DNA from 3 places in the Blautia sp. AF34-10 genome. Region 1 is predicted to be linked to each of the others. Evidence: predicted binding sites of a transcription regulator. Region 1 holds the regulator's gene; each other region holds the start of a gene.

Region 1 (10,238 bases):
CCCTTCCTCTGCTGTCACGGTTACGGAATCCTTTCGTACACAGCAGGCCTGGTATTTTTCGGCTGCCCTTCCGGCGCTTCCTGCCGGGTCACACTGGCATTCTGCAATGGTCATGTGCAGCAGCCGTGCAAGCTCTCCTACATGAGGCGTTAAAATTTTTTCTGCCCGGCAGCCCGAAAGAATCTCTGCATCTTCTGCAATCAGGTTCAGCGCATCTGCATCCAGAACAAGAGGAACTTCTGTGTGCTGCACCGTAAAAACGAGCAGTTCTTTTGCCGTCCGGCTTTTGGAAAGTCCCGGTCCCGCAACAACAGCGTCCGCCCAGGCGAGATCCTGCAGCAGGGCTTCTTCCGGAAGCGGCTCATCCTCCTTCCAGAAATCCGCCATTGCTTCCGGCAGGGCACAGAAAAGCGGCGTACGGTTTCTTTCCTCTGTCACAACCTTTACCATGCCGGCACCGGATGCAAGGACTGCCCTGGCACACAAAACAGCGGCTCCGCACATGGCACCGGAACCGGCAAGTACCAGCACCTTTCCGAAGGTTCCCTTATTTCCCATCGGCGTGCGGGTAAGAAACCGGTCCAGATCTTCTTTTTCCACTGAACCGTACCAGGGCGTCTCCTCTTCTCCTGCATCAAAGCCGATTCCGATATCACGGACCAGGACCTCTCCGGCATATCGTTTTCCGGGATCAAAGAGAAGCCCTGGCTTTGCACAGGCAAATGTCACCGTGGCTCTGGCTTTCACCGCCGCATCAAGGACCTCTCCGGTATCCGTGTGGATCCCCGAAGGGATGTCCACGGCAAGAACAGGAACACCGCTTGCGCAGATTGCTTCCACTGCCCTCCGGTACTCCCCTGCCAGCGGACGGGATACGCCAATTCCAAAGATGGCATCTATGATAACAGTATATTCCCGGAAATCCGGATTCTTAACCTCACGGACCCCATAATTTTCCGCAATTTTCTTCTGTGCTCTCATGCCTTCGCTGTATTTTTCCGGATTTCCAAGACAGAACAGTTCCGCATCCACCCCTTTCGTCTTTAAAATCCGTGCAATTGCCGCACCGTCCCCTCCATTATTTCCGGGACCGCACACAGCAAGGACTTTTCCTGTATCCCATGTTCCATTTTGAAGCTCCTCCACGCAGGACAGCGCTGCGCGCTCCATCAGTACCAGGGACGGTACCCCCATGGTTTCGATCGTATTGCGGTCTGCCTGCTTCATCTGTGCTGCTGTAAGAACCCGTTTCATCGCTTTTCCTCCTTTTCCTGCCTTATCCGGAAAGTGAACAGAAAAAGTCTCCGGTTTCCCGAAGACTCTCCTGCTTTTGTTTTGGTTTCTTAATTGTTCTTTGGATGCTCCGCCTCATATCTGGTCAGATTGTAGGAGAGACGCATCAGACTTTCGGAAAGATGGACGTTCTCGACGATCACATCTTTCGGAAGTTTTAAGTTTAGATCGGTATGTGCAAAATTCCAGATTGCTTTTACACCGTTGTCCACGAGAATCTCTGCCATCTCTACCGCTTTTGCTTTTGGCAGTGTCAAAGCCGCAATCTCTACATGGTGTTCCTTGATAAATTCCGGAAGCTCGTCCGCCATGCGGATTTCAATTCCGCGCACGGAGATTCCTTTTAATACCGGGTTGACGTCAAAAATACCGACCGTTTTGAATCCGCTTCTTTCAAAGGCCGCATAATTAGCAAGCGCCTGTCCCAGATTTCCGGCTCCGACAAAAATCATATTGTGGACTCTGTCCAGACCTAAAATTTTTCCAATCTCGCTGTACAGATACCGCACGTTATAACCATACCCCTGCTGGCCGAAGCCGCCGAAATTATTTAAATCCTGGCGAATCTGGGAAGCTGTCACTTTCATCCGCTCGCTCAGCTCACCGGAAGAGATCCGTTCTACTCCGTCCTCCAGCAATTCGCCCAGGTAACGATAATATCTAGGAAGTCTTTTGATAACTGCCCGCGAAATTCCTTTTTCTTCCAAGATAAATTCCTCCTTATTTACACCTGCATATATTCATATTATATATGGTTGATAGAAAATTGTCAAAGATTTCTTGAAATTTTGTGTATTACTCTCTATAATAAGGATGGTGTATTATGTCAAAATACAGAAATATGTTATCTGGAGGAACCACATGATTCTTGCATGTCAGAATATCTCGAAAGCATTCGGGACAACGGAAATTATCAAAAATGCATCTTTTCATATAGAAGAACGCGAAAAAGCCGCACTGGTCGGCATCAACGGTGCCGGAAAATCGACGCTGTTAAAAATCATCATCGGCGAAATGAGGGCCGATGAGGGAGAGGTCATCCTCTCCAAAGGAAAGACGATGGGCTATCTCGCCCAGCATCAGGATCTGACCGGACACCTTTCCATTTACCAGGAAGTGCTGACCGCGAAACAGAATCTGATCGATATGGAGGAACGCCTCCGTCAGATGGAAAGTGATATGAATACAAAATCCGGTGCAGAGCTGGATGAACTTCTTTCCACCTACACCCGCCTCTCCCATACCTTTGAACTGGAAAACGGATACGCGTACCGCAGTGAAGTCGTCGGTGTTTTAAAAGGTCTTGGCTTTTCCGAGAGCGATTTTGAAAAACAGGTGGACTCCCTCTCCGGCGGTCAGAAGACCCGCGTGGCACTTGGTAAACTGCTGCTTACCAAACCGGACATCATTCTGCTCGACGAGCCGACCAACCACCTCGATATGGACTCGATCTCCTGGCTCGAAACGTATCTTTTAAATTACAGCGGAGCCGTCCTGATCGTCTCCCATGACCGTTACTTTCTCGACCGCGTTGTCACAAAAGTCGTTGAAGTGGACAATAAAAAAGTAACAACTTTTGAGGGAAACTATACCGCCTACAGTCAGAAAAAAGCAATGCTCCGTGAAGCCGCTTACCATGCCTGGGTCAACCAGCAGCAGGAAATCCACCATCAGGAAGAAGTCATTGCAAAGCTGAAATCTTTCAACCGCGAGAAATCCATCAAACGCGCCGAGAGCCGTGAAAAAATGCTGGACAAAATGGATGTGCTGGAAAAGCCGACCGAAGTACGCTCCGATATGCGGATCCGTCTGGAACCGCGCATCACAAGCGGAAACGATGTGCTGACCGTCGAGCACCTCTCCAAAGCCTTCCCGGGACAGACGCTTTTCCAGGATCTGAATTTCGAAATCAAGCGCGGCGAGCGCGTGGCAATCATCGGAAACAACGGAACGGGAAAAACGACGATCTTAAAGATCTTAAACGAAGTCATCCGCCCGGATGCCGGCTCTTTTACACTTGGAAGCCGTGTACAGATCGGTTACTACGATCAGGAGCATCAGGTGCTCCACATGGAAAAGACCATTTTCCAGGAGATTTCCGACGCGTATCCATATCTGACAAACACCGAAATCCGAAATGTGCTGGCCGCCTTCCTGTTTACAAACGACGATGTCTTCCAACCGATTCATACCTTGAGCGGCGGTGAGCGCGGACGAATTTCCCTTGCCAAGCTGATGCTCTCGAACGCCAACTTCCTGATCCTCGACGAGCCGACCAACCACCTCGATATCGTCTCTAAAGAGATTCTGGAAAATGCACTGAAGGACTACACCGGAACGGTGCTATATGTCTCCCACGATCGTTATTTTATTAACCAGACCGCAACCCGGATTCTGGAGCTGACGGGACAGACACTCGTCAACTATATCGGAAATTACGATTACTATCTGGAGAAAAAAGAAGAGCTGACCCGCATCTATGCTCCTGCTGCCGATGCCGCCGCTCCGGAAGAAACAGCGGCTCCTTCCGAAGCCTCCTCCACAAAGCTGGACTGGAAAGCGCAGAAAGAAGAACAGGCACGTCTCCGCAAGAAAGAAAACGAGCTGAAAAAGACGGAGAAACGAATTGAAGAGCTTGAGACACGCGATTCGGAAATTGATGAGGAAATGTCGAAACCGGAAGTCGCAACGAATGTGGCAGAGTGTGTGAAATTAAGCAAAGAGAAAGCAGAGATTGCCGCGGAACTCGAAGAGCTGTATGAAAAATGGGAAGAGCTTGCCGAATAGACCTGGTTTTCCCCGGAAAAATTCAAAACAGAAAAAGCCGGTCCGGCGCATCCCTTTTTGCGGGAATGCCGGATCGGCTTTCTTTTTTGCTTCGTTTAATTATTTCTCCAGCTCCTCGCGGATGGCCAGGATGAAATCACGGCTGTTTAATACGGTCGGATTTTCCATGGTGGTGATCAGCGCAAGGTCTTTTGTCATTTTTCCACTCTCGATCGTTGCGATCGTTGCTTTTTCCAGACGGTCTGCAAATGCGGAAAGTTCTGCGTTTCCATCCATTTCCCCGCGTTTTCTGAGTGCGCCGGTCCATGCAAAAATGGTGGCCACGGAGTTGGTGGATGTCTCCTCACCTTTTAAGTGACGGTAATAGTGGCGCTGTACGGTTCCGTGCGCAGCCTCGTACTCGTAATATCCGTGCGGGGATACGAGAACAGAAGTCATCATCGCAAGGGAACCGAAGGCGGAGGATACCATGTCGCTCATGACATCGCCGTCGTAGTTCTTGCAGGCCCAGATAAAGCCGCCCTCTGCTTTCATGATGCGGGCAACGGCGTCGTCGATCAGAGTGTAGAAGTAGGTAATGCCTGCTTCTGCAAATTTCTCTTTGTACTCTGCATCGAAGATCTCCTGGAAGATATCCTTGAAGCGGTGATCATACTTCTTGGAAATCGTATCCTTGCTTGCAAACCACAGATCCTGTTTCGTGGACAGTGCGTACTCGAAACAGCTTCTCGCAAAGCTTTCTATGGAGTTATCCAGATTGTGCATGCCCTGAATGACACCGGCGCCGGTGAAGTTGTGGATCAGCTCTCTTGTCTCGGTGCCGTCCTCAGCCGTATAAACCAGCTCTGCTTTTCCCGGTCCCGGAATGCGCATTTCTGCATTTTTATAGACATCTCCGTATGCATGACGGGCAATCGTGATCGGTTTTTTCCAGTTGCGCACGCACGGCTCGATGCCTTTTACGACAATCGGGGTACGGAAAACGGTTCCGTCGAGCATGGCACGGATCGTTCCGTTCGGGCTCTTCCACATTTCTTTCAGATTGTACTCGGTCATACGCGCTGCATTCGGCGTAATGGTGGCACATTTGACTGCTACACCGTATTTCTTGGTAGCGTTTGCGGAATCTACGGTTACCTGATCGTTCGTCTCGTTTCTGTGTTCCAGTCCCAGATCGTAATATTCCGTTTTCAGGTCAATAAACGGGAGAAGCAGCTCATCTTTGATCATTTTCCAGAGAATTCTGGTCATCTCATCTCCATCCATCTCTACCAGAGGAGTGGTCATCTGAATTTTTTCCATAGTAGGCCTCCTTTTTCTATTCCCGTTTATTGTATAAAGTATCCTATAGCTTGTCAAGTCAAAATTCGCCTGATTTTTTGGCATTTTCCCATAAATTCACACAATTTTTGCAGGATGAGAGGTGTTTTCCTTCATTTTTCTTTTTTTATGCTGCCGCACAGTGTCTCACAGAAGAGACAGAAAACGGTCTGTTTGAAGCATCCCATGCCCCTGACGGTTGCGCGGAAGGCCAAGGTCTCTCGCCGATTCGCAAAGCAGCATTTTCGCCTGGACATTTGTAAGATCCGGAACCCGTTCAAGTGCCAAAGCCACGGCTCCGGACACCCGCGGTGCCGCCATCGAGGTGCCGCTCTTCACCACATATTCCTTCCTGCTTCTTCCAGGCGCGCAGGAAATGAGACGTTTTCCAGGCGCGACAAGATCCGGTTTGCAGACGCAGTCCCGTGTCGGGCCGCATCCGGAGATTCCTCTTCTTGGCTCCAGCAGATCGCCCGCTCCCACGGTGATCACTTTTCTGCTGTTCCCCGGCGCCGTAATACTGCCCGGAGCGGGCCCCAGATTTCCGGCCGCTGTCACAACAGTGATCCCGTCATCCCAGGCGCGCTCCACCGCCTGTACTAGCAGATCATCCACCGTTTTTTCCTGCTCTGTTGTTCCCACTGAAATATTTAAAATGCGGATATTAAGTCTTATTCGCTCTTTGCACACCCAGTCAATCGCCGCGAGGATATCCTGCTTTCTTCCATTTCCCCTTCGGTCCAGAATCTTCACTACGACAAACCGGCATCCCGGTGCCGCACCCTGGTATTTTCCGCCGGACGCTCTTCCACTTCCGCCAAGGATACCACAGACATGCGTTCCGTGTCCATTGTCATCGTAAGGCGTCTCCCGCCCGTACACAAGATCCCGGAAGGCTACAATCCGGCCGTCAAAATCCATATGGGGAAAAATCCCTGTATCCAGCACGGCGGCTGTAATTCCTTTTCCTGTCAGATTTTCCTGCTCTTTCATCCATAAGCCCCTGTGTATTCTTATCTTATGGTATGCAAAAAAGGCTGCCTTTCGCAAAGAACAGCCTTTTTGTTTTTCTTTTCTATACTTAAAACTGAATCTGCTTTTCCCCTTTCCGTTTCCAGAGAGCTGCTGCAAGCGGGATGCCGCAGAGCTCAGCCAGGACAAAGGCGCCCATATCAGATTCAGGTTTCCAAATCCTTTGAGAAGAAATGCAAACACCAGCGGCAGAATCGCCTGGCGTGTCATGGATATGTACATACTTTCTTTTCCAAGGGAAAGTCCCTGCAACGCCGCCTGATAGATCAGGCCTGGAATCGAAAGCAGATAGGCCACTGCCAGAATGCGGAGCGCCGGGACTCCAATGCGCATCAGATTGTCCGAGGCATCATATTGTATGTATGGCAATAAAAAACAGGAAGATATCTGCCAAAACCGTTTCGGTAAAGATCTTCCTGTCCTTTTTTCAGAAACTTTTCAAAAACATTACTTCTGCTGCTCCATTCGCTTCAATTCCGGCAGAACCAGAATCAGCATGGTGATAAAGCAGAGACTTCCGCCGATTACGTTTGATACCGGTTCGGCAAGGAAGACACCGTCCGTTCCCATGTGGAGTACGTACGGCATCAGATAGGTGAGCGGTACAACAATGAAGACTTTTCGGAGCAGGGAGAAAAAGATCGCCTGTTTCTTTTTATTCAGAGATTTGAATACGGTCTGTCCAATGTACTGCAGATCCATGAAAATGAATGCTGCAAAGTACTGCTTCAGAGCCGGAACCGCATCTGCGGTCAGTACCGCATCCGAACTGAAAATACCGATCAGCGCATGCGGCGCCAGAACAATCACGCTCCACATCACTGCGGTATAGCCGAGGATCATCGCACTCATGACACACATCGCCTTGCGCACGCGGGCCGGACGGCGTGCACCGTAATTATAGCTCAAAATTGGAGAAGTTCCCTCATTCATTGCATAGATCGGTGTCTCGACGAGCTGACGCACGCTCGATACGATCGTCATAACAGAGATGTAAATATCACCGCCGGTCACAGAAAGTACATTGTTGCAGCAGATCGTGACAAGGCTGTTGGTCAGCTGCATGATAAATCCGGCGGTACCGAGACTGACAATATTTTTCGCATAGCCTGCACACTCAGAAATTTCATCTTTCCGCACAAAGCGCACTTTCAGTTCCGATTTCCGGGTCAGGAAATACAGAACGAACACGGCGGAAAGTGTCTGGGAAATCACAGTTGCAATCGCAGCCCCCTGCACACCAAAACCAAATACAAAGATAAACAGCGGGTCAAGCAGCAGGTTTGCGACCGCTCCGATCGTGACGGAAAGCATGCCAACGGTCGAATAGCCCTGCGCGTTGATGAACGGGTTCATGCCGGTTGCCACCATCGACGGCAAAGTTCCGATCAGATAAATCATCATATAAGGATACGCGTATACCATCGCATCTGCCGATGCACCGAACAGCGACAGCAGTGGACGAGCAAACAAAAAGCCGATCACCATCAGTATGACAGCACAGACACATACCATGGAATACGACGTATTCATAATACGTTCCGCCTTTTTTTGATCATTCTTTCCACTCTCAATCGAAAACAGCGGAGCGCCGCCGCTTCCAAACAAGTTGCTGAATGCTGTGATGATAACGATCAGCGGAAAGCACAGACCGACTGCACCGAGTGCCGCCGTTCCTACCTCCGGGATCCGCGCGATGTAGACGCGGTCTACAATATTGTACAGCAGACTCAAAATCTGAGCAACCAGCATCGGGAGCGCTGCCCCGAAGATGTTTCCGGTTACGGTTCCATGTTCGAAATCAATTCGTTTCATTTGTTCCCTCATTCCCTTCTTTTTCACTTGCTTTTCAGTATAGCATGGCGTATTCTATATGTAAATTATTGTTTTTATATTGAAATTGAATAATTTTTATATAGTTTTTTCAGGAGGATTTTTATGGAACTTCGACAACTCGAATACTTCCGCGCCATCGTGGACGCGGGAACCATCAGCGGGGCGGCACGGGTGCTGCATATGACACAGCCGCCGTTAAGTTATCAGATCAAAATGCTGGAGGAAGAGCTTCAGGTGCCTCTTCTCATCCGCGGTACAAAGAAAATCACCCTGACCGAGGCAGGAAAAACACTGTATGAACAGGCAGGAACGCTTCTGATGCTTGCGGATCTCACCAGGCGCGAAGTCGTAAAATCCAGTCAGTCTGCGACACTCCACATCGGCATGACGCCATCCACCGTTTCGCTGCTCGCCGACTATCTCCTGCGATTTTCCCGGAAATACCCGCACATCCATTTTGATGTCCACGAGGGTTCTACCTTTGCTTTAAAAGACCAGCTCGAAAATCACATGGTGGATCTCACCACGCTCCGCACGCCAATCGTTTTAAATGGTTGCGAGACGAAGACCCTTTTAAAAGAGAGCATCACCGCCATGGCACTCCCTTCTCACCCGCTTTTTGCCGGGCGTGAAACCCTTTCGCTTACGGAACTTGCCGAGCAGCCGCTGATTCTGTCGAACCGCTACCGGAAATACATGCTCTCCGCTTTCGAGCAGGCGGGTCTGTTCTGCGATATCTATCTCACCTGCGAGGACGCCCGCACGGCAATGACAATGGCAGAAAAAGGCCTTGGCATCGCTCTTCTGCCGGCCTCCATGCTGAATCTTACCCATAAATTAAAGGCCTGCACCATCACAGATGCAGACCTTACAACCGAAATCCTGCTTGCCTGGCGCAAGGGGCGCCTTCCGTCTGAACTTCGGGCTTTTCTGGAATTGTGGGATGAAAATGACTCCCTCAATAATCAAATTCATGTTCCCCAACCGTAATCGTCTGCGTCAGTTTTTCATTCAGATACGGTTTACGAATCTCAATTAGATTCAGAACGGTGTAACCACGCTTTCCCAAAAATTCAATCATCCTGTGGTTATTGGGATGGACATAGTTGTAAACCGTATCGTTTCCATAAGAAGCTGCAATTTCTTCTGCCTTGCCATGCAGTGCGGCAGCAACTCCCTGCCGGCGGTACTCTTCTCTGACAAAGATGGATTCCACCCACACCACCTCGCTCTCAATACGACAGACAACATAACCTGCGTATTCGCCATGCACCGTGGCGGCAAACACTGGAAATCCTGCTAAAAGGTATTCCTTCATTTCTTCCCGTCCGTCTTCCACGTTCGGTTTTGATGCAATTCCTTTATAGGAACGCAGTTCTACTCGAAACAGCGCAACCATTTCTGCAAGGGCATCGTTTACCTGCCTGATTTCTACCAGTTCTATTTTTTTCATGGTTTCTCTCTCCTGCCACTGTCGTTCTTTTTCCTATTTGCAATTCGTCTCGCTGCTCATATCCGTGATCGAAGTATATCAGGCTTCTTTTCTCTTGCGAAACAAATATTCATCCAATTGTTTCCGAATCGTTTCCGGTATTTCTCTTGCCACCGGGCAGACCGCTGCGTTTGCGAATCTTCCGGTAAATACTGTCAGGAAATCAATATCTTTTTGCAGCTGCTCCATCGACATCACATCTTTGACATCGTAGCGGCAGTGAATCGGGGCGACATTTCCGTTGGCAATACGCGCAAACGAAACAGCCGGAACCCCATGATCGGCAAATGGTGTGGAATCACTGGAATAGACGCCGTTTTCTGCCGCAATTGGAAATCCAACTTCTGCAGCCATATAGCTGATGTAATGGGTAAGCTTTTCTTCTGCCGATACACAGGCGATAAATTTTCCCATATACGTTCCGATCATGTCCAGATTGATGTTCAGTACTGTTTGTCTCAGTTCTTTTTCATGATCT
Region 2 (10,238 bases), on a different contig from region 1:
GAGGAAAGCTGCTACCGTGAGCACATTCGTGTGCATGACATCAGCTTTCTGTCAAGTGAGCGTGTCTTCAAAGAAGAGGAGATCGCGGGTCTGGAAATCAAATACAGCAAGCTGACAATGGTTCCGGGAAGCACACTTCTGATCGGCGATATCATCGCAACGGGTGAGACGCTGATCCACTGCCTGCGCTACGTAACCGATTTCTACCGTGAGCACGGTGCTTCCCTTCGTAACATTATCATCTTTACGATCGGCGGCACAACCGGAATCAAAATCCTGGAACGTCTCACAAAAGAAATCCGCGAGTTCTGGCCGGAGTTTGAAGGCTTTATCACCGTATATTACGAAGGAATCTTCAGCACCTATCAGGACAAGGGCGTATCCGGAATCAATCTGCCGGATGTCGATTTCTACTGGAAAGACGGTATCATTGCACCGGAGTTCCGAAGAGAAACGCTTTCCATGCGCGATCCGCTGTTTGAAAAATGCATCATCTACGATGGCGGTGCAAGACGCTATGAAATCCACGAGCACGTCGAGGAGGTTCTCGATTTCTGGAATAAAATGCTGGAGAGGGCCGACCGGATCGACTTTACCAGACTGCTCGAGGAGAAGCTCGGCTGCCCGCTTGGCGCATCCTACGAAGAGTGGATTCACATCAATCACTACGAAGAAATCGATGAACGCGTGGCCAAATGGCTGTACCGCCAGGAAAAAGGTTACATTGCAAGCCTTGGCGATGCTACCCTGAAAGAAATTGCGGCTGAACGAATTGAAGAGTTTACCGCAGCACTTCGCAAATACATGCTGTAACAAAAAACCATTTCTTACGGTTCGCTGAATTTCGGCGAACCGTAATCACAGTTTTCAGGAGATATTATGGAAAAAGAAAAGAAAGTAAAAGATGTTGACTTCGCGGACAGCGCAGTTCCGGCTTCTGCCCGGAAAAATGTAGTAACTATGTTTATGATCATGCTTGGCTTCACCTTCTTCTCGGCAAGCATGTGGGTCGGCCAGCAGCTCGCTGACGGCCTCGATTTCTGGGGCTTTTGGGATCACTGATCCTTGGTGGAATCATTCTTGGTATTTATACCGGTCTGCTCGGCTACGTCGGTGCAAAAACCGGTCTGTCACTTGATCTTTTGTCCCAGAGAGCCTTTGGCGAAAAAGGTTCCTATCTGCCGTCAGCCATGACCAGCTTTACGCAGATCGGATGGTTTGGTGTCGGTCTTGCCATGTTTGCAATTCCGGTTTCCAAGGAGCTGCTCGGTGGAAGCACTGCGGCACAGTGGGGACTTGTTATTCTTGCTGGCGTCTGCATGACCGCCTCTGCCTATTTTGGTATTGAATCTCTGACCATCGTCAGCTATATCGCTGTACCAAGTGTTGCCATTCTCGGAACGATCGCCATGGTCATGGCCGTAATGAGAGGCGACGGAACGATCATCGATCAGTTTGCCAAATCCAGCGGATCTCTGACTATCATCGGCGGTGCCGGTCTTGTCATCGGCTCCTTCGTTTCCGGCGGAACCGCAACCCCGAACTTCGCACGTTTTGCAAAGGACGGAAAAGCGGGTGCCATCACCACGGTTGTGGCCTTCTTCATCGGAAACTCCCTGATGTTCTTCTTCGGTGCCGTTTCCTCGATCTTTGTCGGCGGAAACGATATCTTCGAGGTTATGGTCCGCCTGAACCTGTTCTACCTGGCTGTTCTCGTTCTCGGTCTTAATATCTGGACTACAAACGACAACGCTCTGTATACCGCAGGTCTTGGTCTTGCCAACATCTTCCATCAGAGGAAAAAACCGATGGTTCTCCTTTCCGGTATCATCGGAACGGTTGCCTCCGTATGGCTGTACTACAACTTCTGCGGCTGGCTCAACATTCTGAATTGTACCCTGCCGCCGGTCGGCATGATTCTGGTGCTCGCCTACTTCATGAACAAAAAGGACTTTGAAACCGATCAGCCGAAGCTTAAAACCGTAGACTGGTTTGCGGTTGCCGGTGTCATTCTCGGTGCCATTGTTGCGAACCTCTTACACTGGGGCATCGCTTCCATCAACGGCATGGTTGTTGCCGCTGTATGCTACTGTGTCGGACAGGCCGTAAACAAAAGAAAATGAGCAAAATCGTCCTGAATATGTTCCTGTATCTTATCTCCGGAACATGTTCAGGGCTTTTTATTTTTTCGGATTCGCGTTATAATATATGCATAACTCTGCATAGTTACAATTTTCGAAGCGAAAGGAAACTGCCCGGATGATCCATTCCACCGTATCTGCTCCCAAAGGAGAAAAAACAAAATACCGTCTTGCCGAATCCATGAAGGAGTGCATGAAATCAACCCCTGTCGAAGAGATCACCGTGCGCCAGATCTGTGAAATCTGTGGTGTTACCCGCCAGACCTTCTACCGCAATTTTCTCGACAAATACGATCTGATCAACTGGTATTTTGATAAATTACTGACAAAATCCTTCGAACATATGGGTCGCGGAACGACCGTTTTTGACAGTCTGGAAAAGAAATTTACCTATATTCAGAAAGAAAAAGCTTTTTTCGCCGCTGCCTTCCGCTACGACAAGCAGAATTCTCTGCGTGAGCACGATTTCGATCTGATTCTCGCGTTCTACGAAAATCTGATTCACGAAAAAAGCGGCAGTCCGGTTTCACCGGAAATACATTTTCTTCTCGAAATGTACTGTCAGGGTTCCATCACCATGACCGTAAAATGGGTGCTTACCAGCATGGATCTGACACCTTCCGAGTTTGCCGCTCTTCTCGTCCGGGCAATGCCGGAAGACTTAAAAAAACTGTTCCGAAATCTGCAGCTGCTCTCTTAGAGCGTGTCAAAGTGGGACTTGCAGATTGCGGAAATGGTTTTTCAGACACGCTCTGGTTATTTTTCACAAATTTTGTTCTGTTGTTTTTGTCACAATGGCGATTTTTTTTAAAGTGTTACACTTCGCCTCTTCTGTCACTTTCTTTTTCCCTTCCGGATTTGTTAATATAATAACAAGTTCAGTAAAACCATTTATTCATTTTAGAAGGGAGTTTTTCAATCATGGCAAATCGTATTAATTTAAATGCAACCTCTTATCACGGAGCAGGCGCTATTGCCGAGATCGCAAATGAAGCAAAGGCACACGGCTTCAAGAAAGCTTTCGTATGCTCTGACCCGGATCTGATTAAATTCAACGTTACTTCCAAAGTAACCGATATTCTGACCGCAAACGGACTCGACTATGAGCTTTACAGCGATATCAAGCCAAACCCGACCATCGAAAACGTAAAACACGGCGTAGAAGCTTTCAAGGCATCCGGCGCTGACTATCTGATCGCCATCGGCGGCGGTTCTTCTATGGATACCTCCAAAGCCATCGGTATCATCATCGCAAACCCGGAGTTTGAGGATGTCAGAAGCCTTGAAGGCACTGCACCGACCAAAAATCCATGCGTACCGATCATCGCTGTTCCGACCACAGCCGGTACTGCTGCAGAGGTTACCATCAACTACGTTATCACAGACGTTGAAAGAAAACGTAAATTCGTATGCGTTGACCCGCACGATATGCCAATCATCGCAGTTGTTGACCCGGATATGATGTCCTCCATGCCGAAAGGCCTGACCGCTTCCACCGGTATGGACGCTCTGACTCACGCAATCGAAGGCTACACCACAAAAGCTGCATGGGAAATGACTGACATGTTCCATCTCAAAGCCATCGAACTCATCTCCAAATCTCTGCGCGGTGCTGTCGCAAACACCAAAGAGGGACGCGAAGGAATGGCTCTTGGCCAGTACATCGCAGGTATGGGCTTCTCCAACGTAGGTCTTGGAATCGCTCACTCCATGGCACACACCCTTGGTGCTGTTTATGATACCCCACACGGTGTTGCATGTGCCATGATGCTTCCGATCGTTATGGAATACAACCAGGAGTGCACCGGTGAGAAATACCGCGAAATCGCACGTGCCATGGGCGTTACAGGTGTAGACGAAATGTCTCAGGAAGAGTATAGAAAAGCAGCGATTGATGCTGTTAAGAAGCTGTCCGCAGACGTTGGAATCCCATCTGTTCTCGAGGCAGTCAAAGAAGAAGATCTGCAGTTCCTTGCAGATTCCGCACACGCAGATGCCTGCGCACCGGGCAACCCGAAGGATGCAAGCGTAGAAGATCTGAAGGATCTGTTCCGCAAAATCATGGCGTAACGAACATAATTCGTTTCCCACATGCGAAGCGGATATTCGCAATCCGCTTCGCTACTTGCTCATAACCAAATAACTGCTCCGCAGTTTATCAGAAGGAGCTTGCACTCCTCCTGATACAAGCAAGTCCCCACCCACTGCTTATTGCTTTTCGCAATGGAAGCAGGGGACTTACTTGATTCGGTTAAATCACCCCGGAAAACAGAAGTTTTCATCCTGTTTTCGGGGTGATTTTTCTTTTTATTTTACTGTATTTCCGTCTGCATCCACAGTCACGGTATTGACTGTTGCATTGTCGAGAACCATATTGATCATGCGCTCCATCATGATGTTGCGCACTACCGTATCTTCCCCGTAATAGTCATTGGCTGCCTTCAGGAAATCTTCCTGCGACATATTGGCATTGGCTGCCTCGTCGTTTAAGATCTGCTGGTAATCCTGGTCATCTGTAGTCCAGCCTTCTGCCTCTTTTACGGCATCCAGAAGAAGGGCACTTTTTGCCATCGTTCCTGCATACGTTGCTTTCTCCTGATTGTAGGTCGCTCTGTCCGCATACTGCTCCAGATAGTCGTCCAGGGAAATGCCGTAATTCTGAAGATAAGCGGTATACCGTTTATCGTAATCTTCTTCGCCAAGGGTCATATAGGATTTCGGAATTTTGTGAAACGTACAGCCGTCTGCCACCTGCTGCATTGCATCATTCTGCAAATTATTTTCCGCTGTCGTCTCATTTGCAGCCTCCAGCTCTGCGCGTTTTCCGGCACGGTATTCCTCCACAGTACTGTAATCTGTATTTTTTGCTACCCATGCATCATCGAGCTCCCATCCGTCAATGTTTTCTGCCGGGCGGGTAAACGCATTTACCGTAACGGTAAACACAACATCTTTTCCTGCCAGATCGGTACTCTGATAGCTGTCAGGGAATTTCAGGTTCAGATCCTTTGTCTCCCCTGTTTTCATTCCAATGACACCATCCTCAAATCCATCGATGAAGGTACCGGATCCGATCACCAGATTGTAGGAATCGCTGCTTCCGCCGTCAAACTCCTTGCCATCAACTTTGCCAACATAGGCAATATCGGCGGTGTCGCCTTTTTGTACGGTGGCATCCGGATCGTCCATGGTGACAGCTGTCTCTGCCATAATGGCCGTCTGTACGTCATCATCCGTTACCTGCTCTACTTTCTTTTCCAGTGTCAGCTTTTTGTAATCTCCAAGCGTTACACACTCTGCAGGATCAACTTCCTCATCGACAACCGGAATCCCGTCTACATCACTCGGGGAAGCGTATTCCTCAGAAGCTGTGCTGTCGGACGATGTGCTGCCTGCGCTCGACGCATCGGATGCTGAGGAAGCGCTTGTGCTGCTTGCGCTTGATACGGAACTGCTGCTTGTTGTATTGTTTTTTCCACATCCGCTCACACTGGCTGCTCCCAGTGTCATGAGCAGAAGCATGACTGCTGCTTTTCTTTTCATTCTTGAATTTTCCTCCATACTACGCCGTTCCCGGCGCGTTGTAAATCTCATTTTACCATACTTGTCTGGTAAAAAAAAGGCTGGGGCTCCGATTTTAGAAATTCTTATGATTTTCAACCGTAAAATCGCCTGGATTGCGCTAAAATGTGTTTGCGTTTTGCCGAAATCAATGTTAGAATGTTCATAGACTGGCATTGTATGTTCCGATGCCCACATTATTTTTTGCAGAGGAGGAATAGAGGGATGAAACCCTGGATTATCGTATTAATCGTATTAGCTGTCATCGCTGTCATCCTTGGTCTGCTGTATTACTTCGGTAAAAAAGCACAGACAAAACAGGCCGCACAGCAGGAACAAATGGAGGCCATGAAACAGACTGTCTCCATGTTGATCATAGATAAGAAAAAGCTTCGCATGAAAGATTCCGGACTCCCACAGATGGTCATTGACCAGACACCGAAAATGATGCGTCGCGCAAAACTGCCGATCGTCAAAGCAAAAGTCGGTCCGAGAATCATGACCCTGATCTGCGACGCTGCTATCTTCGATCAGATCCCGGTGAAAAAAGAAGTCAAGGCTACCGTAAGCGGTATCTACATCACCGGAGTTCGCGGCATCCGCGGTTCGTTAGAGCAGCCGGCAAAGAAAAACGGCTTCTGGCAGAAAATGCTCCGCAAGGCACGCGGCGAGGAAAAATAAAATTTCATCTGAAAATGCAGATACCCGAGTTGAATGATTTTCATTCTTCCCGGGTATTTTTTTATAAATTCAGTTTTCCGCCTTCCCGCGGTCTTACCTCGATATCGATTACGCAGTCCCCCACGTAGCTGTCGTTGATGTCGAGCGCGTATTCTGCCTTCAGTAAAATCTGATCCGGCGTCTCTTTCATTCTGACCTTCGTCGCCGCAACTCCCATGTTGATCATGCCATATGGCGTATGATAAAACGAAATGTTCTTTTTATCCTCCTCAAAAATCATATGGACATCAATGAGGCCGCGCTTGCGCACCTCGAGGGCGTTTTCCGTAAATTTGATCATGTTGTGCGTCATCATATCAAAGCCTTCGGTTGCCTCGTCGTAGATCAGAAAGTGATGGCCGTTTTTCTTGTAGTACGAACCCGTCGTCATAACCTCCACCGGTTCTTGTTCGCCGGATTCCTCATCCATCAGATACTGCAGTCCGCGGATGCTGATGAGTACGTCTTTTTCCATCCTTTTCTGGTGTTCCTCTCTCTTTTCTGTATGTCATTTTTAATAGTTTTCAATCTGTACCTGTTTCGTATCGCTGATCTGCTCCGGCAGAACGGAATGTGCGAAGGCATTGAACCGCTCCACGCCGTCGCTTGCGAAGAACTGGTATTTCTGACGGCCCAGCTCATCGTTTCCAGGATTCTCCAGATCCAGCTCCCGCAGCAGTCTGCACAGTGCCTGTGAGGTTTCGTATGCCGGGTTGACGAGTGTTACTTTTTCTCCGACTACTTTCCGCAGCAGAGAACGCAGCAGCGGATAGTGGGTGCATCCCATAATCAGCGTGTCGATGTCTTTATCCAGAATCTCTGCCAGATAGCGGCGCGCCACTTCCTCGGTGATCGGATCTTTTGTCCAGCCCTCTTCCACGAGCGGCACGAACAGCGGACACGGTTTTCCGTAAACGGTGATCGCCGGATCTGCCTCGGTAATGAGCTGCTGGTAGAGGCCGCTCTGAATAGTGCTCTCGGTTGCGATGACGCCGACGCGCTTGTTCTGCGTCGTCTCGACGGCCATCTGTGCACCCGGTTTTACCACGCCGATGATCGGGAGATCAATCTCTTTTTCGATCGTATCGAGTGCCAGCGCACTTGCGGTGTTGCAGGCGATGACGATTGCCTTGACCTGCTGGGTTTCCAGAAAGTGTACGATCTGGCGGGAATAACGGATGACGGTGTTCTTCGATTTGGAACCGTACGGCACACGCGCGGTATCTCCAAAATATACGATTCGTTCGTCGGGCAGGTTTCGCATAATCTCACGCACTACGGTCAGTCCGCCGACACCGGAATCAAAGACGCCGATCGGCGCCTGTCTGTCTGCTTTCATACTTTCCTCCATTTTTCATCCGGCATTACTTTTTTGTCATGCCGAATGGGGTTCATTTCTATATTTAATATATCTGAATTTTCACATTTCTTTTTTCATTTCACGACCCTAGTTAAAATAGGTCGCTGATACATTATTTTAACCCGAATGGAGGAATATTGCAATCATTTCTCTTGAAAGTCTTTCGAAAAATCCGCCTAACGCCAGAAAAACCGGAACGAAATCCGGTCACTTTTCAGGATTTCGCGGTAGGCGGCGTCACTCAACAGATTCTGCAGCGGAATCCGGCTTTTTTCGACTTTTTCTGCACTTTCGCCGTCCTCGTTTACGGGGCGCAGGGCATCCGAAAAGCAGATGGACGGGTACAGCATGCACCACCAGTTGTGCCCTTTGGCTCTGCCGATGTTGATCTGAAGAGCGTCGTACGTTCCGGCGGGGAGAATATAATTGCCCGTTTCTTTTTCCTCAAAACTGGCTTTTCCGTACGTTACGGTGATATCGTCAGTACTGCCTCCTGCGCGCAGCGTCTGAAGGGCGGCGGCACGGATGGAGGGCTCGTTTTCACGCAGGATTTCTTCGGTTTCTGCTTTTGTTTCGGCTCCGTGCAGGATCGTCTGCAGTTCTTCGGCAACGGCATCGCGTACCTGAAGCTTGATCTGCTGGTCGGAGGCGCAGTCGCTGTTGGCTCTTACGTGAAAGCGCACGATCTTTGCAGCGACTTCCTGCTGCAGACGGGACTCGCGGAGAAGATTGGCGGTTCCGGAAAGGATCAGCGCCGCAATGCAGACGGGGAGCCAGCGGCGGCAGAAAATTTGAAATGCCGCCTGGAATTGACTTCTATGCTGGTTCCCAAATGTATTTCGGGGCTGCGCCTGCCTGTCCCTGGATTTCTTCTGTGTCTGATTTTGATTCCGTTTCCGGCTCTGTACTTTTTTCTCATTCATATGCTGCCTCCTGTTTTTTCCAGTTTTGCCGGATTTCAAAACTTTTATACACAGACACTCACTACCCGCTCCGATATTCCATACACTTTAAACCTTTTACGGCGCTTTCGGAATCCACGGAATGCTCCTTTCGTTTTCCAACGCATAGCACAAGTCCGCCAGTGTCACCGCCTCTTTTCTTTTCACCCGGTTGTCATAAATTCCGCACAGGTACTCACCGACGGACTCCACCTGTTTTCCGTTCTGCTCCATGATATCTTCTGGTTTTTCTGCGTGAAACAGATAGGCACTGTGCCCAAGCGCACGGTCCTGTTCCAGGTACTTCAACAGTTCTTCCATCCGTCCCCGGTCACTGAGCAGTGCATCGGAAAATACAATCGCCTGGACGTGTCCGGTGTCGAGATCATATTCCTCTGTGCTGTCATATTGCTGCGCAATCTCCTCAAACGTCTCCGCTTCAAAGAACAGCGATGCGGGGTCCTCGTCGGTTCCCTCCTCCTGCTCATCCTTTCCCTGGCCGGTCACCACCGCAAGATTCGCAGGCGCATACCAGACGCGCCATTTACCGCCAGCCGCCTCCTTTTCTCCGCCGCTCTCACTGACCGCCGTCCCGGTTTCTTCCCCAGTTTCACTGTTTTCCGGCGCAGTCGCCTCTTCCGACATATAATCAAAGGCAACCGCCAGTGGATACAGCCGCTTTTCCGGCTCTACTGCCCCGCAGGATGACAGGAAAATCATACTGCCCAGCGCCAGACACACAAGCCGCAGTTTTTTCATATGCTTCTGGCAGAAGCCGAGCAGCACCGTGATGGCAAGGAAAAACGGAAAGTAACCGTATCGGACCGACCAGCCGCTTTCCGCGCATGACAGCAGCCATATAAAAAGCACTGTACCGATCTGTACATAGAGATTCTGCGGTTTCCACAGTCCCGTCTTCTCTCCGATCAGCGATACGTAAAACAGCAGACTTCCCAGTGTGAACAGCAGTCCCATCAAAAGAAATGCCATCCACAGAATATCAAACCGCTCCAGAAATCCACCCGGCAGGCTCGTTCCTGCCATTAACAGTAAGAGCGGGTCCTGCGCCGCAGCCGTGCCGCGCCGGCCGAAAACGCCGAGCAGCGCCATGCTTCCTGCAATTACAAGAAGCCCCGTTTTCCAGATACTCTGCGTCACCGGAAGAATGACACTCCTGTGCTCTTTCTGCACATGCCCCAGTAAAAACGGCAGCAGCGCAATCGGTGTTCCATTTTCCAGTGTTCTCCACACATTCCACCCAAAAAGTATTCCGTTATCCACAATTTCAACAGACTTTGCTGTCTCCCAGGCATCCTCAAACGAGGAAAAATGCATCTGCGGAACCGTCAGCAGAAGCAGAATCAAAATCCCGCCCACAATCCACGGATAGAGTGCTTCCGCCAGCCGTCCTCTTTTCTGTACTTCACTGCCGACACCAAACCCGGCCGCCGCGAGCAGAAACAGTCCGCAGAGCTCCTGCGGTACACCCGCTGTCAGATACGCGGCGGCAAGCTC
Region 3 (10,238 bases), on a different contig from region 1:
CAGGCATTTGGCCAGATCCCGATCAATGTGGATGAGTGCAATATTGATATGCTCAGTTCCAGCGGTCATAAGATTAACGGACCGAAAGGAATCGGCTTCCTTTACATCCGAAAGGGTGTGAAAATCCGCTCCTTCGTACACGGCGGTGCGCAGGAAAGAAAACGCCGTGCCGGAACAGAAAATGTACCGGGCATCGTAGGATATGGAGTTGCGGCAGAGCGTGCGGCAAGAACTATGGCGGAGCGTACCGCAAAAGAAATCGAAGTACGTGATTATCTGATCAACCGTATTTTAACCGAGATTCCGAACTGCCGTCTCAACGGCGATCCGGTAAAACGTCTGCCGAACAACTGCAACATCAGCTTTGAATTCATCGAGGGAGAGTCCCTTCTGATCATGCTGGATATGAAAGGTATCTGCGCATCCAGCGGTTCTGCATGTACTTCCGGATCCCTGGATCCGTCCCATGTACTGCTGGCCATCGGACTGCCGCACGAGAAAGCACACGGTTCCTTACGTCTGACTTTAAGTGAGGAGATCACAAAAGAGGACGTTGATTTTGTTGTAGAGCAGATTAAAGCGATCGTAGACCGTCTGCGCAGCATGTCCCCGCTGTATGAGGATTACATCAAAAAACAGCAGGGTAAATAAGTTTAAAAAAATAAGACAGTCCATCCAGAAAGCCGGTACAGAAAAATTCAGGTAAAAGCTGTGCCGGAGGAGGACTGCTTTGAAATAGTTCAGGAGGAAGAATAACAATGTACAGTGAAAAAGTAATGGATCATTTCCAGCATCCGAGAAATGTAGGAGAAATTGAGAACGCAAGCGGTGTAGGTACCGTTGGAAATGCAAAATGCGGCGATATCATGAGAATGTATCTTGACATCGACGATAACGGAATCATTCAGGACTGCAAATTCAAAACCTTCGGCTGCGGCGCCGCAGTTGCAACCAGCAGTATGGCAACCGAGCTGGTAAAAGGAAAAACCATCCAGGAAGCTCTGGAAGTAACCAACAAAGCTGTTATGGAAGCACTCGACGGACTTCCGCCGGTCAAAGTTCACTGTTCTCTGCTTGCAGAAGAAGCAATTCACGCTGCACTCTGGGATTACGCAGAGAAACACCACATCAAGATCGAGGTCTTGCAAAACCGAAGTCTGATATCAGCGAGGGCGAGGAAGAGGAAGAATACTAAGTATGGGAAAAAAGAAAGTAGTCGTTGGAATGTCCGGCGGCGTAGATTCCTCGGTGGCAGCGTATCTCCTGAAAAAAGCAGGATACGATGTCATCGGGGTGACCATGCAGATCTGGCAGGATGAGGCCGAGACAGTCCAGGAGGAAAACGGGGGCTGTTGCGGCCTCTCTGCTGTTGATGATGCAAGGCGCGTGGCACAGGTGCTGGACATTCCGTATTATGTCATGAACTTCAAAAAAGAGTTCCGTGAGAACGTCATGGACTATTTCACGAACGAATATCTCTGCGGCAGAACACCGAACCCGTGTATCGCCTGCAACCGCTATGTGAAATGGGAAGCGTTGCTTCAGCGCAGTCTTTCCATTGGAGCGGACTACATTGCGACCGGACATTATGCAAGAATCGAACAGCTTGCCAATGGACGGTATGCGATTGCAAATTCGGTAACAGCGGCAAAAGACCAGACGTATGCACTGTATAATCTGACCCAGGAGCAGCTTTCGCATACGCTGATGCCGGTCGGAGACTACACAAAAGATCAGATTCGTGAGATTGCAGCAAAAATCGGTCTTCCGGTAGCAAAAAAGAAGGATTCCCAGGAAATCTGCTTCGTGCCGGATCAGGATTACGCTTCCTTTATCCAGAACGAGACAGGAATCGTGGCACCGAAAGGCAATTTCGTGAATACAAAGGGTGAAATCCTCGGTACCCATGAGGGGATTACCCATTACACCGTAGGACAGCGCCGCGGACTCGGCCTTCCGATGGGACACCGCGTGTTCGTACTGGAAATCCGTCCGGAGACGAACGAGGTTGTGGTCGGCGAAAATGAAGAGGTTTTCGCAAAAGTAGTAAAAGCAAACAAAGTAAACTATATGGCAATTCCGCCGCTGGAACTTGGAGAAGAGCTCTCCTGCACCGCAAAAATCCGGTACGGGCACAAAGGCTCCCCGTGCGTGATCAAACGGACCGGGGAAGATGAGATTACCTGTACCTTCCCGGACGGCGTGCGTGCTCCGACACCGGGACAGGCTGTTGTCTTCTACGTGGACGGCTGTGTCGGCGGAGGCGGAACGATTACGGAGGCCGAAAGATGAAAATAGCGGACTGTCATATGCACAGTTTCTTTTCAAGTGACAGCGAAGCACCAACAGAAGAGATGGTAAAACGGGCAGTCGAGCTGGGACTTCCGGCAATCTGCCTGACGGATCACTACGATATGGATTACAGTACCGGCGAGTTCCAGCTCGATACACCGGCATATGCGGCAAAAATCCGGGAACTGCAGGAAAAATACTACGACAGAATCGATATCCGATTCGGCGTGGAACTGGGACTGCAGCTCCACTTAAAAGAACGGATGGAAGAGTATGTAAATGCGTGGCCGTTCGACTATGTGATCGGATCCATGCATGTCATTGACGGAAAAGACCCCTATTATGAGGATGCTTTCCCGGACTGGACAGCAGAAGAGCTGTACCGGGCGTATTTTCGGGCTACAGCAGAAAATATCCGGTTCTTCCACAATTTCCAGACGCTTGGTCATCTGGATTATGTGGTACGCTACTGCAGAGAAAAGGGAAAAGATTACAGCTACCGCGCATTTGCGGACGAGATCGATACCATTTTAAAAGAGCTGATTCAGTACGATATCGCGCTGGAAATCAACACCGGCGGCTACAAGGCAGGCCTTGGCGTGCCGAATCCGACGCCGGATGTTATCAGAAGATACTGGGAACTGGGCGGCGAAAAGATCACCTTCGGTGCCGATGCCCACAAACCGGAACATATAGCGTTTCATTTCGCGGACGCGGCAGCCATCGCGCAGGAAGCCGGATTCCGGTACTACGTGCGGTTTAAAGAGAAGAAGCCGGAATATCTGCCGATCCAATAGAAAACGCGCAGGAAAAGCCGGAAAAAAGCCCCAGAAAGGCTGGATTCCGGCTTTTTCTGCAATAGACGGATCTTTCGAAATTTTGCAGAAATACGGATCGGCATCCGGCCTCTTCACAAATTTTAGAAATAATTTCGTATTTTCTTGAAAATAGAACTTGAATTTTCCGACGAAATTAGGTATTATACAGATAAGGTTGATGTTTCTTTAACAAAGTACAGAGACTCAAAATTAAAATTCACTTTTTAGGAGGAATTGAAAATCATGGCAGTAAAAGTAGCAATCAATGGTTTTGGCCGTATCGGACGTCTTGCATTCAGACAGATGTTTGGAGCAGAAGGTTATGAAGTAGTAGCAATCAACGATTTAACATCCCCGAAGATGTTAGCTCATCTGTTAAAATATGACTCTTCTCAGGGAAAATATGCTCTGGCTGATACCGTAACATCCGATGAAGATTCCATCACAGTAGATGGCAAAAACATCAAAATCTATGCTTTCCCGGATGCTAACAACTGCCCATGGGGAGAGCTTGGCGTAGACGTAGTTCTGGAGTGCTCCGGATTCTACACCTCCAAAGCAAAAGCTCAGGCACACATCAATGCAGGTGCTCGTAAAGTAGTTATCTCCGCTCCGGCTGGTAACGACCTTCCGACCATCGTTTACAATGTAAACCATGAGACCCTGACAGCAGACGATAACATCATCTCCGCTGCATCCTGCACCACAAACTGCCTTGCACCTATGGCAAAAGCTCTGAACGAACTGGCTCCGATTAAATCCGGTATCATGGTTACTATCCATGCTTACACTGGAGATCAGATGACTCTGGACGGACCGCAGAGAAAAGGCGATCTGAGAAGATCCCGTGCAGCTGCAGTTAACATCGTTCCAAACAGCACAGGTGCTGCAAAAGCAATCGGCCTTGTTATTCCGGAACTGAACGGCAAACTGATCGGTTCTGCACAGCGTGTTCCAACCCCAACCGGTTCTACCACAATCCTTACAGCAGTTGTAGAAGGAACTGTAACTGTTGACGAGATCAACGCAAAAATGAAAGCATCTGCAACCGAGTCCTTCGGATACAACACAGATGAAATCGTATCCAGCGACATCGTTGGTATGAGATATGGTTCTCTGTTCGATGCAACTCAGACCATGGTTCTTCCGCTGGACAACGGAACAACAGAGGTACAGGTTGTTTCTTGGTATGATAACGAGAACTCCTACACAAGCCAGATGGTTCGTACCATCAAATACTTCAGCGAGTTAGCATAATTTAACAAACTGAACGGCAAAATTTCAGAGCCCAAAGGGTCCGGTCTGTTAAGGACCGGACCCTTTTTGCGAATGCGGCGGAAAAATACGGCACAAAAACAGCCCTTTTCCGTGTGCAAAAATTATAAACTGCATTTTTAAATAAGGACCGCGATGCCGCAAAAACAAAGAAACGGCGCGGCAGATGCAGTTGGATATATGGAGGGAAACGCCCATGTTAAACAAAAAAACCGTAGATGATATCAACGTAAAAGGAAAAAGAGTCCTTGTAAGATGCGACTTCAACGTTCCGCTGATCGATGGAAAAATCACAGATGAGAACCGTCTGGTAGCTGCTCTTCCGACGATCAAAAAACTGATCGCTGACGGCGGAAAAGTAATTCTCTGCTCTCATCTTGGAAAACCGAAAGGAGAACCAAAACCAGAGCTTTCTCTTGCACCGGTTGCAGTTCGCCTTTCCGAGCTTCTCGGACAGGAAGTTAAATTTGCAGCAGATCCTGAGGTTGTAGGACCGAACGCAAAAGCAGCTGTTGAGGCTATGAAAGACGGAGATGTAATCCTTCTGGAGAACACCCGTTATCGTGCGGAAGAGACCAAAAACGGTGAGGAGTTCAGCAAAGAACTGGCTTCCCTGTGCGACGTATTCGTAAACGATGCATTCGGAACCGCACATCGTGCTCATTGCTCCAATGTTGGTGTTACTAAATATGTTGACACTGCAGTTGTTGGTTATCTGATGGAGAAAGAGATCGCATTCCTTGGAAATGCTGTCAACAATCCGGAGCGTCCGTTTGTTGCCATCCTTGGTGGATCCAAAGTATCCAGCAAGATTTCTGTTATCGACAACCTGATCGATAAAGTTGATGTCCTGATCATCGGCGGTGGTATGGCTTATACCTTCGCAAAAGCAGCAGGCGGCACCGTTGGTGATTCTCTGCTTGAGATGGATTATCTGGATTATGCAAACAAAATGAAAGAAAAAGCAGCAGCAAAAGGCGTGAAACTGCTTCTTCCGGTAGACAACGTTGTTGCAGATGCATTCTCAAACGACGCAAATACACAGGTTGTTCCGGCCGGACAGATTCCGGATGGCTGGGAAGGTCTGGATATCGGACCGGAAACTGCAAAACTGTTCGCTGACGCTGTTAAAACTGCTAAAACCGTTGTATGGAACGGACCGATGGGATGCTTCGAGATGCCGAATTTCGCAGCAGGAACCAAAGCAGTTGCAGCAGCACTGGCTGAAACAGATGCAGTTACGATCATCGGCGGCGGAGATTCCGCAGCAGCTGTAAATCAGCTTGGATATGGCGATAAGATGACTCATATCTCCACTGGCGGCGGCGCTTCCCTGGAATTCCTGGAAGGAAAAGAACTGCCGGGCGTTGCAGCAGCAAACGACAAATAAAACAACGATTCAGAGCGCAAGCGGAATCGAGAGGTGGCTCTGAACCGTTTCAATAAGTAAAACTAAGGAGATCAAACGATCATGGCAAGAAAGAAAATTATCGCCGGAAACTGGAAAATGAACATGACTCCGAGCGAGGCAGTAGAGTTAGTTAATACATTAAAACCACTGGTGGCAAATGACGACGTTGACGTGGTTTTCTGCGTACCGGCCATCGATATCATCCCGGTTGTAGAGGCTGCAAAAGGCTCCAACATCCAGATTGGTGCTGAAAATATGTATTTTGAGGAGAAAGGTGCTTTCACAGGCGAAATCTCCCCGGCTATGCTGACAGACGCTGGCGTGAAATACGTTGTACTTGGCCACTCTGAGAGAAGAGAATACTTCGCAGAGACCAGCGAGACCGTAAACAAAAAAATGCTGAAAGCTTTCGAGCACGGCATCACCCCGATCATGTGCTGCGGAGAAACTCTGGAGCAGAGAGAGCAGGGTGTAACGATGGATTTCATCCGTCAGCAGGTAAAGGTTGGATTCCTGAATGTAACAGCAGATCAGGCAAAAACAGCCGTTATCGCTTACGAGCCAATCTGGGCAATCGGAACCGGCAAAACTGCTACAACAGAGCAGGCTGAGGAAGTTTGCAAAGGCATCCGCGAGTGCATCGCTGAAATCTATGATGATGCAACAGCAGCAGCTATCCGTATCCAGTATGGCGGCTCTGTAAACGCAAAAACCGCACCGGAACTGTTCGCACAGGAGAACATCGACGGCGGCCTGGTAGGCGGAGCATCCCTGAAACCAGATTTCGGAGCTATCGTAAACTACAATAAATAATTGATTTTTATACGAAATCAATAAATAAAACAGACTAAGACGCCACCAAACACGGTGAATTTGGCAGAAATGCTGAAGGTGAGATGTTTGGTGGCGCTTTGCTGTTTTTTATGCAACATATAATCCTTGATTTAGCTATAGAGAGTGCCAGTTTGTGCAAAAAGAAATCACTTCGTTTCTGTGTTTTGAAGCGGAGTGATTTTTTGCGCGGATTGAAAAATTCACGTTTTCGTGATATGCTTGTTTTATATCTGTCGACCAGCCGTCCAGAGAGTTTCTGGAAGAAGTAATCAAGGATTATAACAAAATGTTCCATACGAACTACGATACCTCAAGTGATAAATTCCAGAATTATTATAAAGATGTGTCGCTTCGCATGAAGAATAAGGAATTGGACATTCTGATCGTAGTCAATATGTTTCTTACCGGTTTTGATGCGACGACTATGAATACGCTGTGGGTGGATAAAAATCTGAAAATGCACGGACTGATACAGGCGTTTTCCCGTACAAACCGTATTCTGAATTCTATCAAGACCTTTGGAAATATTGTATGTTTCAGAAATCTGCAGAAGCGAGTAGATAGTGCCATTTCCTTGTTTGGGGATAAGAATGCCGGGGGCATTGTTTTGCTGCAGAGCTTTAAGGATTACTATTACGGATATGAATCCGTAGATGGTAAGCCAATGCCAGGGTATGTGGATCTGATGGAGGAATTGAATCATAAGTTTCCGCTGTCAGAACCGCAGATTGTCGGAGAGCAGAACCAGAAGGATTTTATTGCTTTGTTTGGTGCTATTCTTCGTATGAGAAACCTTCTGCTTTCCTTTGACGAATTTAAGGGGAATGAGCTGATTTCTGAGCGCAATTTGCAAGACTACATTGGACGTTATCAGGATTTGCGTGACGAGTGGAAACGGAAACGCCGGGAAAGTACGGATATTACAGATGATGTGGTGTTTGAAATTGAATTGATCCGGCAGGTAGAAATCAACATTGATTATATTCTGATGCTTGTAAAGAAGTATCATGATACCCACTGTGAAGATAAGGAAGTGCTGATAACCATCAATAAAGCGATTGATGCCAGCCCGGAGCTGCGCAGCAAGAAACAGCTATTGAAACCTTTATTGCAGGAATCAATGATGTGGACGATGTTATGGATGAGTGGCATGAATTTGTTGTGGAACAGCGTGATTATGATCTTAATGTAATTATTGTGGAAGAAAAATTGAAGCCGAAAGACACACGAAAGTTCATAGAGAATGCGTTTCGGGACGGAGAGATCAAAACAGCGGGAACGGATATAGATAAAATCATGCCGCCAATTTCTCGTTTTGGTGGTGGCGGAAGAGCCAAGAAAAAACAGAGAGTCATTGAAAAACTGAAAACGTTTTTTGAAAAATATTTCGGTATCGGTGGTTCGTATTCCTTTAATGAGCCAGAGCATAAAGCCGTGACATACGATCTGAGCGATCAGGAAACAGTGTTGATGGCGGCAGAATCTGAAGCACCATACGGAAAATAGTCATAAATGAATGGAACCACATTGGAAGCAAAAAGCAAAATAATAGAGTCATCATGGACAAAACTTAATCATGGAGGTGATCGGATGACAATAGAAGAAATCCTTGCTGGAGAATCCAAGAACGTTGAATTCAAAGTACAACGTCCAGACAAGAGCATGAAATATATGAAAACGGTTGTTGCTTTCGCTAACGGAAAAGGTGGGAGGATTATATTTGGTATTGACGATAAAACAAGAGAAGTTGTTGGCATTCCGGAGGATAAAGTTTTTCGGGAGATTGATGCGATTACGAATGCTATTTCTGACAGTTGTGAACCTACAATTATCCCGGATGTTTATTTGCAAAATATAAATGATAAACCTGTAATTGTTGCAGAAATCAGGACGGGACGTCGGAAACCATATTATATTAAGGCAGAGGGGCTGGAGAATGGCGTATATATTCGAGTTTCTGGAACAACACGCCCTGCTGACCGTGATATGTCAAGAGAATTATATTATGAATGCGATGCCCGCTCTTTTGATTCAATAATCCGCAGAGATATAGAAGTGACCGATGAAGATATTAAAAGTCTCTGTGAACAAATGAAGGAAGTTGCTATTGCCAACTGCAAATCCAATCTTCAGCGATCAGCAGTTAAAGATGTAACGAAAAATGTTTTGCTCAGTTGGGGAATTTTGAAAAAAGATGAGAATGAAAAAATCTATCCGACAAATGCGTATATTTATTTAACGGGACAAGGTGGACTCCGTTCCATGATACAGTGCGCTGTGTTTAAGGGAACGACGCGAGCTGTCTTTTTGGATCGACGTAATTATGAAGGACCGCTTTGGAAGCAAGTAGAGGAAGCGGTGCAGTTTGTCCTTAGAAATATTCGTATGGGATGTCGGCTGGAAGGAGTATATCGACAGGATATTTATGAACTGCCGCCGGATAGTATCCGTGAGTTGATCGTTAATGCAGTTATGAATTGCAGTTACATTCAGAATTCTAATATTCAGGTGGCAATTTATGATGATCGCTTGGAGATCACATCTCCTGGTGGACTGCTTCCTGGCGTAACGATTGAGTTGATGAAGGAAGGATTTTCAAAAATCCGAAATCGTTCGCTTGCCAATGCTTTTGCCTATATGAACCTTGTGGAAGCATGGGGAAGTGGTATTCCGAAACTTATGCAGGCTATGCAGGAATACGGATTGCGTGAACCGGAATTTATTGATATGGAAGTAGCTTTCCGCATCAATCTTTATCGCGGCCAGAATGAGGTCATTGAGGTCAAAAATCGAGATCATGACCTCAATCATGGGTCAAATGATCTCAATCGTGAGCCCGATAATCTCAATCATGAGCCTGTTGACCTCGATCGAGATCCCAATGACCCCAATCATGATCCCAAAGATGACCTTGAAATTCAATTGTCAGAAATGATTTATAAAAATCCGGAACTGACTCAGAAAGAATTAGCAAAAGCGCTTGCAGTTTCTACGGCAACGATTAAGCGTATGCTTACAAAAATGCAGCATGAAGGTAAAGTTATCCGTGAGGGGTCTAATCGAAAAGGAAAATGGATATTGACGGATAAAATGAAATAGGATTGATGATTTGATTGGAAAAGGCAAATGAATTTACCGGCTTTTTTAAGAAAATCAGACGAACTTACAGAACAGTTATCAAAGAAACAAGTGATTGCTGTTATGTCGACATATCACAAAAGATATCCTAGACGGAGTGCGTTCATACATGAATTAATAGAATTTGGATATGTGAAATGAACGATTCTGAACTTTTCTTGTGTCCGGGAGCGGCTTTTTCGCACTTGCGGACATCTCCCACATGTGATATGATGGGAACGACAAAAGTGTCGGAAAAACCGCATGATAGAGGGAAAAAACGCGGCAAATCAGACGACGCGAAAGAAAGCATAAAGGAGAATATGATTATGGCAAGAGAAATCATTAATACAGAAAAAGCACCGGCAGCAATCGGACCTTATGTACAGGCAGTCGCAGACAATGGCCTTTTATTTATTTCCGGACAGCTTGGCTTTGATGTAGAGCATGGCAGCGTGATCCCGGAAACCGTAGAAGAGCAGGCAACCCTC

What was found. Region 1 encodes Rex, which represses fermentation and respiration genes when NADH is low (regulators of the CRP and FNR family bind a similar motif). Its sites were predicted from a motif close to ATTGTTAANTANTTAACAAT; they were not measured.
Region 2: a site for Rex is predicted at 2,999-3,018, ahead of fucO (lactaldehyde reductase). Genes of this name have one in related genera too.
Region 3: a site for Rex is predicted at 3,285-3,304, ahead of gap (type I glyceraldehyde-3-phosphate dehydrogenase). Genes of this name have one in related genera too.

Annotation. Positions count from the first base shown of each region.
Region 1 is NZ_QUED01000006.1:139,356-149,593, forward strand. Features, by position in the region: gene DWZ60_RS05745 (NAD(P)H-hydrate dehydratase) at 1-1,254, opposite strand, end outside; gene DWZ60_RS05750 (redox-sensing transcriptional repressor Rex) at 1,344-2,000, opposite strand; gene DWZ60_RS05755 (ABC-F family ATP-binding cassette domain-containing protein) at 2,155-4,080, shown strand; gene DWZ60_RS05760 (NADP-dependent isocitrate dehydrogenase) at 4,180-5,382, opposite strand; gene DWZ60_RS05765 (S8 family peptidase) at 5,548-6,765, opposite strand; gene DWZ60_RS05770 (MATE family efflux transporter) at 6,880-8,247, opposite strand; gene DWZ60_RS05775 (LysR family transcriptional regulator) at 8,371-9,258, shown strand; gene DWZ60_RS05780 (GNAT family N-acetyltransferase) at 9,227-9,721, opposite strand; gene DWZ60_RS05785 (M28 family metallopeptidase) at 9,800-10,238, opposite strand, start outside.
Region 2 is NZ_QUED01000007.1:18,868-29,105, reverse strand. Features, by position in the region: gene DWZ60_RS05945 (hypothetical protein) at 1-813, shown strand, start outside; gene DWZ60_RS17935 (hypothetical protein) at 880-1,062, shown strand; gene codB (cytosine permease) at 1,050-2,123, shown strand; gene DWZ60_RS05935 (TetR/AcrR family transcriptional regulator C-terminal domain-containing protein) at 2,260-2,841, shown strand; gene DWZ60_RS21130 (DUF6783 domain-containing protein) at 2,845-2,952, shown strand; gene fucO (lactaldehyde reductase) at 3,063-4,211, shown strand; gene tig (trigger factor) at 4,449-5,684, opposite strand; gene DWZ60_RS05920 (hypothetical protein) at 5,928-6,383, shown strand; gene DWZ60_RS05915 (DUF1934 domain-containing protein) at 6,445-6,897, opposite strand; gene murI (glutamate racemase) at 6,937-7,761, opposite strand; gene spoIIR (stage II sporulation protein R) at 7,959-8,705, opposite strand; gene DWZ60_RS05900 (GerAB/ArcD/ProY family transporter) at 8,802-10,238, opposite strand, start outside.
Region 3 is NZ_QUED01000008.1:102,164-112,401, forward strand. Features, by position in the region: partial or broken gene nifS (cysteine desulfurase NifS) at 1-651, shown strand, start outside; partial or broken gene nifU (Fe-S cluster assembly scaffold protein NifU) at 759-1,195, shown strand; gene mnmA (tRNA 2-thiouridine(34) synthase MnmA) at 1,198-2,292, shown strand; gene DWZ60_RS07015 (histidinol-phosphatase HisJ family protein) at 2,289-3,089, shown strand; gene gap (type I glyceraldehyde-3-phosphate dehydrogenase) at 3,354-4,367, shown strand; gene DWZ60_RS07025 (phosphoglycerate kinase) at 4,582-5,775, shown strand; gene tpiA (triose-phosphate isomerase) at 5,857-6,609, shown strand; partial or broken gene DWZ60_RS07035 (type I restriction endonuclease subunit R, EcoR124 family) at 6,917-8,136, shown strand; gene DWZ60_RS07040 (ATP-binding protein) at 8,221-9,729, shown strand; gene DWZ60_RS07045 (RidA family protein) at 10,077-10,238, shown strand, end outside.